2 regions of the Corynebacterium crudilactis genome follow, and region 2 is predicted to be linked to the other one. Evidence: riboswitches for the same ligand, from Rfam matches in the RefSeq annotation. Region 2 holds a riboswitch; the other holds the start of a gene.
The links. A riboswitch is a leader RNA that binds a small molecule or an ion and turns the genes downstream of it on or off. The one in region 2 is predicted to bind cyclic di-AMP.
Positions count from the first base shown of each region.

Region 1: linked by a shared signal. The riboswitch ahead of rpf1 (resuscitation-promoting factor Rpf1) and the one ahead of ccrud_RS09600 (C40 family peptidase) in region 2 are both predicted to bind cyclic di-AMP.

Region 1 is NZ_CP015622.1:846,723-854,172, reverse strand. Features, by position in the region: gene ccrud_RS04055 (aminotransferase class IV) at 1-245, shown strand, start outside; gene ccrud_RS04050 (glutaminyl-peptide cyclotransferase) at 272-1,048, shown strand; gene ccrud_RS04045 (DUF2771 domain-containing protein) at 1,060-1,596, shown strand; gene ccrud_RS04040 (cold-shock protein) at 1,657-2,040, opposite strand; cyclic di-AMP (ydaO/yuaA leader) riboswitch at 2,394-2,578, shown strand; gene rpf1 (resuscitation-promoting factor Rpf1) at 2,588-3,163, shown strand; gene ccrud_RS04030 (hypothetical protein) at 3,296-3,487, opposite strand; gene ccrud_RS04025 (helicase-associated domain-containing protein) at 3,553-5,754, shown strand; gene ccrud_RS04020 (DNA repair helicase XPB) at 5,804-7,450, shown strand, end outside.
Region 2 is NZ_CP015622.1:2,054,537-2,061,986, reverse strand. Features, by position in the region: gene qcrA (cytochrome bc1 complex Rieske iron-sulfur subunit) at 1-1,025, shown strand, start outside; gene qcrB (cytochrome bc1 complex cytochrome b subunit) at 1,022-2,641, shown strand; cyclic di-AMP (ydaO/yuaA leader) riboswitch at 3,297-3,484, shown strand; gene ccrud_RS09600 (C40 family peptidase) at 3,496-4,128, shown strand; gene ccrud_RS09595 (C40 family peptidase) at 4,271-5,290, shown strand; gene pimB (GDP-mannose-dependent monoacylated alpha-(1-6)-phosphatidylinositol monomannoside mannosyltransferase) at 5,313-6,449, shown strand; gene ccrud_RS09585 (ROK family glucokinase) at 6,540-7,450, shown strand, end outside.

The DNA of each region.
Region 1 (7,450 bases), 1.2 Mb from region 2:
CTGTTGTGGAATATTTGCAGGCCCAAGGCTGCCATGCCAAGCCTCGCCCACAGGGATTTAATATCAATGATCTGCGTTCTTCCGAAGTATGGCTGGTTGATTCCCTGTCGGGAATCCGCCAAGTTGTCGCTTGGGTGGAATACGGCTCCAAGTTCCCAGTGTCAGAAATACGTCCAGTTGCATCATTCGTACCGACTTTTTCCGAAGTCAATGACCACCTCTGGAAGAACGCACAACAAATCTAAAAGGCTGCACTGTTATTGTCGAAACTGTGAAAAAGCTTGCTACTTTAACCCTCCTCTCCAGCGCTGCGCTCTCTTCCTGTACTGCTCCCGATACTGCATCTGATGCGGCAGTCGAACGGCTAGTCCCAGAAATTATTTCCACTCATGCTTTTGATGCCACGTCCTTTACTCAAGGATTAGAGCTAGATGGCGATGAGCTCATTATCGGAACTGGACAATACGGTGGCTCGCGCATCTACCGCAGTTCCATCGATGGCCAAGAAACCACCTCTCGACCGCTTGATCCAGAGTTTTTCGGAGAGGGCATCACAAAACACAATGCTGTGGTGTGGCAATTGACCTGGAATGAAGGCATTGCTTTCAAACGCGATGCACAGACTCTAGAAGAATTAGATCGGGTCAGCTACGAAGGTGAAGGCTGGGGCATCTGCTCTACTCAAGATTCCCTTATTACTTCAGATGGCAGTTCCACCTTGACGTTTAGAGATCCGGAAACATTTGCAGAAACCGGATCTGTCGAAGTCACTCTTGAAGGCACACCGGTACAGGCCTTGAATGAACTCGAATGCGTAGATGATGCAGTCTACGCAAATATTTTCCTCGAAACAGACATCATGCGTATCGACCCCTCACGGGGAGAAGTCACCGCAGTGATTGATGCCTCAGGAATTGATAATAATGCTGCCCCGGATACAAATAATGTGCTCAACGGTATTGCGCATATCCCAGATTCGGATCGTTTTTATATCACCGGCAAGCGTTGGCCAGACCTCTATGAGGTCAGATTCGTTCCGGCTGACTAGACTCAAGACTCATGGCAAGCCGGAAGACCAAGCGTAAAAATCTCATTCAGATTCTCAGCCTCATTGTTGCAGTGGTGTTGGTGGTGATTGTCTCGGTGATGTTCCAGCAATGGTGGAACAATCGCCCCGAGCCGCTCCCCCAGAACATCTCCATCGCAGCAAGTGCTCCAGCTGGTGAAGTGGAGGTGTTCCCTTTCAGCTTGTGCGAGCCAGGCGTGGAATGTGAAGAGAACGACATACCTACGCTTGACGTCGGTGCTGATGAAGAACTGCATTTAAGCATTCCGGAAACAATCCACGATCATGATTGGTATCTGCTGACGATCTACGATGACCCTACAGCCAATGATGAGTTCTATCACACCAGCTATGACGCTACCGAAGCTACTGTGCCCGGATCAGTTGATCCAACCCAGGAAGGTGGGGAACGTCCTCGTCTAGTAGTCGTGGAGATTTCTTCTGTGATGATTGGTCAAGATGAAAATGGTGAAGAAGCTCCCTACACCGTGACGTGGTCTCTATCAACGATGAGTGAACCTGAAAACTAGTCACTTAGACAAATAGTTAAGGAGAGGATCCGAATATGGTGGATCCTCTCCTTAACTGTTTTAGGATTCGAGCTCTTTCGCAACAACGCGAAGAATTTCTGCTACCTGTGCTCCAGATTTATGTTCTGGGTATTGCCCATTAGCTAGCCCCGGTTGCACACCGCTTTCAAGAAGCGTGATGAGGTCCGAGATCATTCCATTGAGCTCTTCTGGCTTGTATTTACGCTGTGGACGCCTGCGTGGAGTTTCAAGAACCCTCACTCGAAGTGCTTGGGGGCCTTTACGGCCTGCAACAAAATCAAAATCGATCCGTTGTCCCTTGCTTAATTCGGTGACTCCTTTGGGAAGAACTTGCTTGCCAACGAAGCAATCTTCACCACCTGGATTGGAGACAAAGCCGAAACCACGCTCTGCGTCGTACCACTTAACCGTTCCGACAGGCACTTGTCCTCACCACTTTCATTCGCTGATTTGGATCAATCACTAGTTTTTGACCAGAAGAGGTTATTATACACCGCGAACATCGCTGCTAAAACTTGTCGGAAAGTTACATCACAACGCCAAATATACCAAAATGTAACACAAATCACACCCGCAAATTCCGCCGGGGTGACCTGCGATTTTAGTGGTAGCACAAGTTGGGATTCATATAGATTTCATAAATAACGTGACACAATCGTGACCTTCGAGTTACCGTGTACCTCAGGCACCGCAACAGTTCATCCATATATCCGGCTCATCGCCAAACCCTGTCTGGGGTCGGAGGCAGAACAACCCGCTTGGTGCATTGAACTTAAAAACCACAAACACCCGCACTTGTGCGGGACATATTGCAGACAGGGACGGGGAAACCACCCGCCATCTTTTAGTTAAGAAGGCACGGAGGCCAACTCCTTGGGGTGAAGCCAGGAATCCACTGGCAGAGCAACTCCTCACGCTCTAACCCGACAGCTAACCTCGACGGCGACAAATGAGAGGAAACTTTTTCATCATGGGACGTCACTCAGTTAAGACCAGCTCAGCACTAACCAAGATCGCAGCTTCCACCATCGCTTTCGGTGCTGCTGCAACCATCATGGCTCCTTCCGCCTCCGCTGCACCAGATTCCGATTGGGATCGCCTGGCGCAGTGCGAGTCCGGTGGAAACTGGGCAATCAACACGGGCAACGGCTACCACGGTGGATTGCAGTTCTCCGCTGGCACCTGGGCTGCCTACGGTGGACAGGAATTCGCTACTTACGCTTACCAGGCAACCCGCGCCCAGCAGATCGCTGTTGCAGAGCGCACCTTGGCTGGCCAGGGCTGGGGCGCATGGCCTGCGTGCTCCGCTAGCCTTGGACTGAACTCAGCTCCAACCCAGCGTAATCTTTCCGCACCAGCTCCAGCATCTGCTGCTCCAGCTGCCCCTGTCGCGGCATACAATGCTCCAGCAGCCAACATTGCTATCGGCTCCACCGATCTGGAGACCATCAACGCTACCTACGGTGCAGTCACCGGTACCTTGTCTCAGTACGGCATTGCAGTCCCAGCTGAAGTTGAGGCTTATTACAACTCCATCGTTGGTTAAGCACTAGCTACAACGCAAAAATATCTCGGGCGGGAACCACATGGTTCCCGCCCGAGATATTTTTCTTATACGCGCAAAAAGAAGCAGCCTCCCCCGGTATTTCACGGAGAGGCTGCCTCTTTTAAAAACTGCTTAGCGGTTGATGCGGGTGTACGGGTGTACGTATCCGGTCTCTACAGCAGAAACTGGGAATTCCTTCTCATCGCCCCAAGGGCTGGATGCGCCTGCGAGCTTGGAGATGATTTCAGTAACGACGTGACCGTCAGCTGGATTGTGCTCCGGCCAAGCCGGATCGACGAAGTGCTTCTTCTCTACGTTTGCCATGTTCTATATTCTTTCAAACTCTGGGAACAAAAGTCACCTCAACAGGGCTTAAACTTAAGAACATCATGAAAATAGACTCCCCCATCCCCACCCTCAAGGGTTGGTTGGATACTCAAAGTGATGATCAGCTATCCATAATCTTAAAAAATCGACCTGATACAGTCCTCCCATTACCACCCAATTTGGGGTCTCTGGCTGCGCGTTTGCAGTTGCGAGCCTCGGTGGTTCGGGCTGTGCTAAAACTCAATGCACTAGAGCTTGCGGTATTGGAGGCAGCTGCCAAGATCGGCGCTGAGCTCCACCCGGTAGCTGCCCCCGAAGTGGTGGAACATGTGCAGAATGCTTTCGGTGAGCAGACTCCCTCATCTCAAGATTGCCTCAACGCGATTAGCACTCTCAAAAACTATGCGTTGTTGTATGGCGATGAGCAGCTCATGATTGCACAAGAAACAATGTCGGCGTTGCCTGTTCATTGGACGCTGCTTCCTGAACTAAACGATCATGGCCTTAGTGAAGAACACGTGAGGGAAAGCGTCGACAAGCTCTCTGAGCGACACCGCAAACTGCTGGGCACGCTGGCTGCTTCAGGCGGCTTCGGTCTGACGCGCGATGCGGCGATTGATGCTGATCCGACGCGTCCGATCCCGCAGTTGCTTGCTGCGGGTCTTTTGGCGCGTGTGGATGAGCAGACGGTGCGCTTACCTGCGCTGGTACGGCGCGTCATCGAAGGCCGGGAGCAACTCCCCGCCCAGGTACGCCCGATTCCCTATTCCGCGGATCCAGGTGCCGATGACACCGGCATTGCAGCCGGCTTAGAGGTCGTGCGGCACATGCGCTTGCTTATCGACGCCCTAAGCCACCTTCCGGCACCCACATTAAAAGTGGGCGCTCTCGGCGTGCGTGTAATCTCTCGTTTAAGCAAAGAGCTTGATCTGAACGAGCACGATGTGGCGCGCCTCTGTGGTTTAGGTGTCGCAAGCGGGTTGCTTCGACGCGGTGTCCCAGATCCTTTGCCAACCGATGATGAAGGCGGAGATTATATTGCTCCCACGCCAATCGCTGATGATTGGATGGAAGCTGATCTCGCTGCGCAATTAGGCACATTGATGGCCGGTTGGTGGAAGCAGAATTTCGCTTCCTGGCGTGTGGGAGAAGCTGATGAAAAAGACAAACCAATCCATGTATTGAGTAAATCAAGCATCATCGAATCTCTACCTGATACACGAGCAAAGATTCTGAGCTCGCTCACTCGTGTCTCCCCCGATGAGCTGCATGCAGATTTAGCCTTTCATTATCCGCTCGCGGCAAGCCGAATGAACCCAGACACCATTGCCCACGTTCTTGAGGAGGCCAGCTGGATTGGTGCTTTTGCACAAGGCGTAACCACGGCTGGCCAGGCTCTGGTTGCTGGCGACGATCCAGCGGAAGTGATCACTGCACCTGCACCAGTGGAAAATTTCATCGTGCAAGGCGATTTCACCATTATGGTTCCAGGCCCGCTGACACCAGCCATGCAAAAGACCATGGATTCCATTGCCTTCTTGGAATCTTCTGGCTTAGCTTCCGTGTATCGCCTCAGTGAAAAATCTATCCGGCACGCTTTGGATCTTGGTCTCACGACTCCTGAAATTCTTGAGTTTCTGAGCACACATTCACTCACAGAGCTCCCACAATCTGTGGGCTATCTACTCAGTGATATCGCAAGAAAACACGGCACTTTGCGTGGTGGCCCAGCGTTGTCTTATATCCGCAGTGATGATCCTGCCTTGCTGCATTCCGCTGTCGAAGCCGGCGTTGATGTGGCTCTACGCCAGATCGCCCCAACAGTGGCCATCGCACAAGCTCCCTTGCTGCAGGTAATCACGGTGCTGCGCAAAGCAGGGTTCCAGCCTGTTGCCGAAGATGGCGAAGGTGCAAGCCTTAATGTCGCTCCAGCGCCAGCCCGTATTCCAGCAGCTGCACCTACGCCAAAGCCAACAGTATTAGATGAAGGCCGAGTACAGGCAGCGGTGAAAGCAATCAAACGCGAAAACTCCGCAGCCCAAGGAACTGTTTCTGAGCAACCAACACTCGCAGTACTACAAGCTGCCGTAAGAGGACAAAAAACAGTGACCCTAGGATTTGTAGATAAACAAGGAATCGCTGTACACCGCGTTGTTAAACCACTCACTGTCAATGCCGGACAGGTAGATGCCGTAGACGAAACCACCGGAGCCGTGCATCGTTTCATGTTGCACAGAATCACAGAAGTAATAGTGGATAACTAGGAAAAGGGTGACATAATGGACGTTTATACTTCGTTAGGAGAAGCATTTCGTGGCTTTTGGCGATGGACCCTTAATCGTCCAATCCGATAAAACTGTCCTGCTAGAAATTGATCACCCGTTGGCAGGTGAAGCACGCATCGCACTCGCACCTTTTGCAGAGCTCGAGCGTGCACCTGAACATATCCACACCTACCGCATCACTCCCCTAGCGTTATGGAATGCGCGCGCCGCAGGCCATGACGCTGAGCAAGTGGTGGATATGCTGGAGCGTTTTTCACGCTTCCCAGTTCCGCAGGCATTGCTCATTGACATCGCAGAAACCATGTCTCGCTATGGTCGCGTCCGTCTCCACCGCCACCCAGCTCATGGTTTGATCCTGGAATCCGCAGAACCAGCCATCTTGGTGGAAATCTCCAGACACAAAAAGATCACACCCATGCTGGGCGCAAAAGTAGATGCAGAAACTGTCATCGTGCACCCATCAGAGCGTGGGCGACTCAAACAAGAGCTACTCAAAATCGGTTGGCCGGCAGAAGATCTCGCTGGATACGTCGACGGTGAATCCCACCCCATCGGGCTCTCCACCGAATTGGAGGAGTGGTCACTGCGCGATTATCAGCAAATGGCCGCAGATTCCTTCTGGGAAGGCGGATCCGGCGTCGTGGTTCTGCCCTGCGGTGCAGGAAAAACCATGGTTGGTGCTGCCTCCATGGCAAAAGCACAAGCAACCACGCTGATCCTTGTCACCAACACGGTGGCCGGCAGGCAATGGAAAGATGAACTGCTGCGTCGCACCACACTCACCGAAGAAGAAATCGGTGAGTACTCCGGTGAACGCAAAGAAATCCGCCCCGTCACCATCGCCACCTACCAAGTGGTAACCAGACGCACCAAAGGTGAATACAAAGCCCTCGAGCTTTTTGATTCCCGTGACTGGGGTCTGATCATCTACGACGAAGTCCATCTCCTCCCCGCACCAGTGTTCCGCATGACCTCTGATCTGCAATCACGACGCCGTCTTGGCCTCACCGCAACATTGGTGCGTGAAGATGGCCGCGAAGGTGATGTATTCAGCCTCATCGGCCCTAAACGCTACGATGCGCCTTGGAAAGATCTAGAATCTCAAGGGTTCATCGCCACCGCTGATTGCGTGGAAATTCGCTCTACCATGACTGATGCCGAAAGAATGGTGTACGCCACTGCTGAGTCAGCAGATCGCTATCGCCTGGCAGCTTCTGCCCACACAAAAGTTGCAGTGGTACGCAAAGTCCTGGAACAGCACGTGGGCAAACCAACTCTGATCATCGGTGCTTATCTAGATCAACTAGAAGAGCTGGGCAAAGAATTCGATGCACCTGTCATCGACGGCAAAACACCCAACAAAAAACGTGAAATACTCTTTGATCAATTCCGTGCCGGAGAACTCTCCGTGCTGGTGGTCTCCAAAGTGGCTAACTTTTCCATCGATCTGCCCGAAGCTTCCGTTGCCATCCAAGTTTCTGGCACCTTTGGCAGCAGACAAGAAGAAGCTCAACGATTAGGCCGACTGCTCCGCCCGAAACACGATGGCAGCGAAGCCCACTTCTACTCCATCGTCAGCCGCGATACCCTCGATACTGACTATGCGGCGCACCGTCAACGCTTCCTCGCTGAACAAGGCTATGCCTACCGCATCATGGATGCAGACGATCTCCTC
Region 2 (7,450 bases):
TTGGATTCTTGGCTACCTACATTTTCTGGCCATGGGAATACAAGGCACACGGCGACGAAGGTCTCCTTGCTTACACCCTGTACACCCCGATGCTGGGTCTTACTTCAGGTCTTTGTATCTTGTCATTGGGATTCGCAGTTGTCCTCTATGTCAAGAAGTTTATTCCAGAGGAAATTGCAGTTCAGCGTCGTCACGATGGCCCTTCCGAAGAAGTTGACCGTCGTACCATCATTGCATTGCTTAATGATTCTTGGCAGACCTCCACTCTTGGACGTCGCAAGCTGATCATGGGACTTGCAGGTGGCGGAGCAGTTCTCGCCGGCTTGACCATCGTTGCTCCTCTGGGTGGCATGATCAAGAACCCTTGGAAGCCAAAAGAAGGTCCAATGGATGTTCAGGGTGATGGCACCCTATGGACTTCCGGTTGGACCCTCATTGAAAAGGACGTCAAGGTCTACCTGGGCCGCGACACCGCAGCTATTGCTGAGTCTCACACTGATGCAACTGGCCAGCACTGGGTAACCACTGGTGTATCCCGCCTTGTACGCATGCGTCCTGAGGATCTCGCTGCAGCTTCCATGGAAACCGTTTTTCCACTTCCTGCGGAAATGGTTAACGATGGTGCAGAGTACGATCCTGCAAAGGATGTTTACGAGCACCAGATGCACTCGGTTCACGGTCCGCGTAACGCAGTTATGCTAATCCGTCTTCGTACTGCTGACGCTGAGAAGGTCATCGAGCGCGAAGGCCAGGAGTCCTTCCACTACGGTGATTACTACGCTTACTCCAAGATCTGCACGCACATCGGTTGCCCAACCTCTCTTTACGAGGCTCAGACCAACCGTATTCTGTGCCCGTGCCACCAGTCGCAGTTCGATGCTTTGCACTATGGAAAGCCAGTCTTCGGACCGGCAGCCCGTGCACTGCCACAGCTGCCGATCACTGTTGATGAAGAGGGATACCTCATCGCCGCTGGCAACTTCATTGAGCCACTCGGCCCGGCATTCTGGGAGCGTAAGTCATGAGTCTAGCTAACGTGGGAAACAATCTTGATTCCCGTTACACCATGGCGGCGGGTATTCGTCGCCAAATTAACAAGGTCTTCCCGACCCACTGGTCCTTCATGCTTGGTGAGATTGCTCTTTACAGCTTTATCATCTTGCTGCTGACTGGTGTCTACCTGACCTTGTTCTTCGATCCATCAATCACCAAGGTCATTTATGACGGCGGTTACCTCCCACTTAACGGTGTGGAAATGTCTCGTGCATACGCAACTGCATTGGATATCTCTTTTGAGGTTCGCGGTGGTCTGTTTATTCGCCAGATGCATCACTGGGCAGCACTGCTGTTCGTAGTGTCCATGCTGGTTCACATGCTTCGTATTTTCTTCACCGGTGCGTTCCGTCGCCCACGTGAAGCAAACTGGATCATCGGCGTCGTCCTGTTGATCCTGGGCATGGCTGAAGGCTTCATGGGTTACTCCCTTCCTGATGACCTGCTTTCCGGCGTTGGTCTTCGAATCATGTCCGCGATTATCGTTGGTCTTCCAATCATCGGTACTTGGATGCACTGGATGATTTTCGGTGGAGACTTCCCATCTGATCTGATGTTGGATCGTTTCTACATCGCACACGTACTGATCATTCCAGGCATCATTCTTGGCCTGATTGCAGCTCACCTTGCGCTTGTTTGGTACCAGAAGCACACCCAGTTCCCAGGCGCTGGTCGTGCTGAGAACAATGTTGTCGGTGTCCGAATCATGCCACTGTTCGCAATCAAGGCTATTGCTTTCGGTCTGATCGTCTTCGGTTTCATCACCTTGCTTGCTGGTGTTACAACCATCAACGCAATTTGGAACTTGGGTCCATACAACCCTTCACAGGTCTCCGCTGGTTCCCAGCCTGACGTTTACATGCTGTGGACAGACGGTGCTGCTCGTGTTATGCCTGCATGGGAACTTTACTTCGGTAACTACACCATCCCATCTGTCTTCTGGGTTGCTATCATGCTGGGCATCCTTGTGGTCCTGCTCGTTGGTTACCCATTCATTGAGCGTAAGTTCACTGGCGACGATGCGCACCACAACTTGCTTCAGCGTCCACGTGACGTTCCAGTCCGCACCTCTTTGGGTGTTATGGCACTGGTCTTCTACATCCTCCTGACAGTTTCTGGTGGTAACGATGTTTACGCGATGCAGTTCCATGTTTCGCTGAACGCAATGACCTGGATCGGCCGTATCGGTCTGATCTTCGGACCAGCTATTGCTTACTTCATCACTTACCGCCTGTGCATTGGTCTCCAACGTTCTGACCGTGAGGTCCTTGAACATGGTATTGAAACCGGTGTCATCAAGCAGATGCCTAATGGCGCGTTCATTGAAGTTCACCAGCCTCTAGGCCCTGTGGATGACCATGGACACCCAATTCCATTGCCATACGCCGGCGCACCAGTTCCAAAGCAGATGAACCAGCTTGGATACTCTGAGGTCGAAACACGCGGTGGATTCTTTGGATCTGATCCAGAGGACATCGTGGCTAAGGCTAAGGAAATTGAGCACGCAAACCACCTTGAGGAAGCAGAGACTCTCCGTGCCCTCAATGATGCAAACATTGAGAGTGACAAGAACCTAGACAAGAACTAGTTTCTACTCTTTTTCTTAAATACTCCCCGCTAGTGATCACATCACTAGCGGGGAGTATTTTTGTTTCCCTGCGGGGCAAAGGATATGTTCCTAAGCTTATCCGCAGCCTTGTGAGAGGAGATCAGGGATAGAGGATGGAAATTTCCTCTCATGGTTCTGTGGAGTTGTTTAGCAGGGGGAGGGAAGAATATCCCGCTAAGGGGCTTTTGCCGTGCAGTTTTCCACATAGTTCTTCTCCTTATATATAGGAGTGTTCTGCTCTTTGATTTTTAGATTGATAGCACTTAACAGGGCCTGTTTTGCACTTCTTTTTGTTGCTATAACTGCAAATTTCAGGGGGTGAGTCGATATAGGTGATTATTGTCACATGATGGGATTTGGTGGACACTTCTTGATCTTGGAGAGGTGAGGTATCTTTAATTTTCTTTTATGGAGATTCCTGAACCTGCAGGTCGGTGCATGGATTCAGGGTTATCAGGGTTTCCCCTTACTGGTGCTACCTTGAGTGAAGGTTTTTGGTTGCGGTCAAGTCAATCTGCGATAACGGTTGTATAACGCTCGATTTTTGGCTCTGGGCTAGACAAGTGTTGTTGCGGTTTCGTAACCTTATTGAGACATTGCGGGACGGGAGCTAATCTTCCTCCAGCATTAAAGAAACAAATAGACGCTTAATCGCATGCATACCTTAGGGAAATTCTTTAGGGAGTGCGGCGAGCCGGGGAACCACAAGTGTTCCTGGGGTGAGTTTCCCACGAGGGTCCTCTGAAAAGAGGGAAGGAGTGGGAATAGGAGCCTTCCGCTCCGAACCCGACAGCTAACTCGGTCAGCAAACAGGAAGATTTGGAGTTTTATCAGTGGGTAAACATCGTCGCAGCAATTCAACCGCAGCTCGTAATGCTGTTGCAGCATCTGCAGTTGCGCTTGGCGCTACAGCAGCTATCGCTTCTCCAGCACAGGCAGCTGAGATTGTTGTTCCTAACACCGGATTCAGCATTGATGTAGCTGGTATTGAAAACACTCCAGGTCTCAACAACGTTCCTGGTATTGATCAGTGGATCCCTTCCTTGAGCAGTCAGGCTGCTCCAACTGCTTACGCAGCAGTTGTTGATGCACCTGCAGCGCCTGTACAGGCAGCTCCAGCGAGCAACGGCCAGGCAATTGTAGATGCTGCTCGTACCAAGATTGGTGCACCATACGGTTGGGGTGCTGTTGGTCCAAACGCTTTCGATTGCTCTGGACTAACTTCTTGGGCGTATAGCCAGGTTGGCAAGTCCATCCCACGTACTTCCCAGGCTCAGGCTGCACAGGGCACTCCAGTTGCCTACTCTGATCTTCAGGCTGGCGACATCGTTGCGTTCTACTCAGGTGCAACTCACGTTGGCATCTACTCCGGTCATGGCACCGTCATTCACGCACTGAACAGCGCAACTCCTCTGTCAGAGCATTCTTTGGATTACATGCCATTCCACTCTGCAGTTCGTTTCTAAGCTGTATTGAGCTTATTTTTCAAAGCGAGTCCTTTTCAGTAAACACTGAAAAGGACTCGCTTTGTTTTTGTCTTGGTGGCAATCGTTTTTAGGGTTAAGGTAGTTTAGTTGCTTAAATGTGCTTGATAGGGGATTGCATAAGATGTTTGGTCAAAGGTCTGCGAGTATTATCGCGGCATGTGTGATTGCCAGCACCTTATTTTTAGTCCCCGAAGCTGTATACGGTGAAGAAATCGACCAGCTGATTGACGATATTGAGGTTGTCTCCCAAGAGACATCTGCGCAGAATGAAGCTGTAAAGCAGCTTGAGCTAGATATTCAAGCGCGGGAGGAAACAATCTCGAGAGTTCAAGAACAGTCTGGAAGTTTCCGAGAGGCCGCTGATGCAGCTTCTCAGAATGTAGATGCTTATCGTTCGGAAATTAACCGGATTGCCCAGGCGAAGTACAGAGGCACTGTTACAGATCCTTTGAGCATTGCCGTATCTGCAGAAGATCCTCAAAATGCAATTGATCGAATGAGTTATCTTGCCACGCTTACTAAAGACACCAGCGATGTAGTTGAGGCGCTTAATCAGGAGACTGAAAAGTCTGCGGAAGCTGTGTATCAAGCCAACCGCACTAAAGCGGAAGCTGAATTTCAGTTGGGACAGCTGAAAGTTCGTCAGGCTGAGCTTGATGCAGAAAAAGAGCAACTCGATGCTCGGAAGACGGAAATTCGAGATCGCGTTGATACATTGAGTCCAGAGGAACGAGAGCTCTGGGTGTCAAAGAATGGTCCGTTAGAAATAGATCTCACAGAATTGTTGGGTCTATCTTCAAAAACTTCTGGGGCGGTGGAAGCAGCACTGTCTAAGTTGGGAAGCCCATATGGGTGGGGTGCAATTGGTCCTAATGAGTTCGATTGTTCGGGATTGATTTACTGGGCGTACCAACAAATGGGTAAATCTTTGCCCCGCACCTCTCAATCACAAATGGCCGGCGGAACTCCTGTGGGACGTGACCAATTGCAGCCAGGTGATGTTATTGGCTATTACCCGGGGGCGACGCACGTGGGCATGTATATTGGTGACGGAAAAATTGTGCACGCCTCAGATTACGGAATCCCTGTTCAGGTGGTATCTGTTGATTCAGCACCGTTTTATGGTGCGCGTCGCTATTAAAAAGTTCGTCAGGAGAATCTTTGTGGCTACACCTCGTAAAACACTAGTAGTGACCAATGATTTTCCACCTCGGGTGGGTGGAATCCAAAGCTATCTCCGGGACTTCATTGCTACCCAAGATCCAGATTCCATTGTGGTTTTTGCTTCTACACAAAATGCGGAGGAAGCGCGAGCTTATGATGCCACGTTGGATTATGAGGTAATCAGGTGGCCGCGTTCGATTATGCTGCCGTCGCCTACTACTGCGCATGCGATGACGGAGATTATTCATGCGCGCGATATCGATAATGTGTGGTTTGGGGCAGCAGCACCACTGGCGTTAATGGCCACACAGGCGAAACAAGCTGGGGCAAGCAAGATTATTGCCTCTACTCATGGACATGAGGTGGGGTGGTCGATGCTACCCGGTGCACGGCAAGCCTTAGGAAAGATTGGCGCAGAGGTTGATGTGCTGACCTATATTTCGCAATATACCCTTGGTCGATTTCGTAGTGCCTTTGGTGCGCAGCCTGAATATGTGCATTTGCCTTCAGGTGTAGATATTCATACTTTTAAGCCTGTTGATGCGGTACATCGTAGTGCTACGCGTCAGAAACTTGGTCTGACAGGAACCACTCCGGTCATAGCGTGTATTTCACGGTTGGTGCCGCGTAAAGGCCAAGACTCTTTAATTCACGCTATGCCAAAAGTCATCGAAGCGCGGCCTGATGCGCAGCTGCTGATCGTGGGTAGTGGTCGTTATGAACAAACGCTTCGGCGTCAGGCGGAAAACCTCAAGGATAATGTGAGGTTTTTGGGCCGCCTTGAGTATCAAGACATGGTGGATACCTTGGCTGCTGTAGATATCTTTGCAATGCCTGCACGCACGCGTGGTGGCGGATTAGATGTTGAAGGTTTAGGCATCGTTTATCTGGAGGCGCAAGCCAGCGGAGTTCCTGTTATCGCTGGCACCTCTGGTGGCGCGCCAGAAACCGTTACTCCGGCAACTGGCGTCGTTGTGGAGGGGGCGGACGTCGACAAGCTAGCTGCAACGATAATTGAGCTTCTCGATGATCCGATCCGCCGCGCCGCGATGGGCTCGGCCGGGCGAGCGCACGTGGAACAGCAATGGGCCTGGGAAATCATGGGGGAGCGGCTGAATAATATTTTGCAGAGCTAAGCCACGATGATGGTTGCGGGAGGGTTCCTGGCTATACTTTGAAAGATTAAATTCACGTACATTCCTGTGTAGAACGCGAGGGGCACTCTTATGCCACAGAAACCGGCTAGTTTCGCGGTGGGCTTTGACATCGGCGGCACCAACATGCGAGCAGGGCTTGTCGACGAATCCGGGCGCATTGTCACCAGTTTGTCAGCACCGTCGCCACACACCACGCATGCATTGGAACAGGGCATTTGTGACCTGGTTGAACAACTTAAAACTGACTATCCCATTGATTCTGTGGGACTTGCTGTCGCTGGATTTTTGGATCCAGAATGTGAAGTTGTTCGATTCGCACCGCATCTTCCATGGCGAGATGAGCCAGTGCGTGAAAAGCTCGAAAAACTTCTTGGCCTCCCAGTTCGTTTAGAACATGATGCCAACTCCGCAGCGTGGGGCGAACACCGTTTTGGTGCGGCTCAAGGGGCAGATAACTGGGTACTCCTTGCACTGGGAACCGGAATTGGTGCAGCGCTTATTGAAAAAGGCGAGATTTATCGTGGCGCATACGGCACTGCTCCAGAATTTGGTCACCTGCGAGTTGTCCGTGGTGGACGCGCCTGTGCATGCGGTAAAGATGGCTGCTTAGAACGTTATTGTTCAGGCACAGCATTGGTTTATACTGCGCGAGAGCTAGCTTCACATGGTGCTTTCCTCAACAGCGGATTAGTAGAGCAGATCACACTTGATCCGAATGCTTTGACCGGCAAAATGATCACCACAGCTGCACGGCAAAAAGATCCGCTAGGAATCGCAGTGCTAGAAGATTTCAGTGAATGGTTAGGAGAGACTCTCTCCATCATTGCTGATGTTCTTGATCCAGGTTTGATCATTATCGGTGGAGGTTTATCTTCTGATGCAGATCTATATCTTGACCAAGCAGTGAACCATTATTCGACACGGATCGTTGGCTCTGGATACCGACCGCTAGCGCGTGTTGGCACCGGACAACTAGGCGG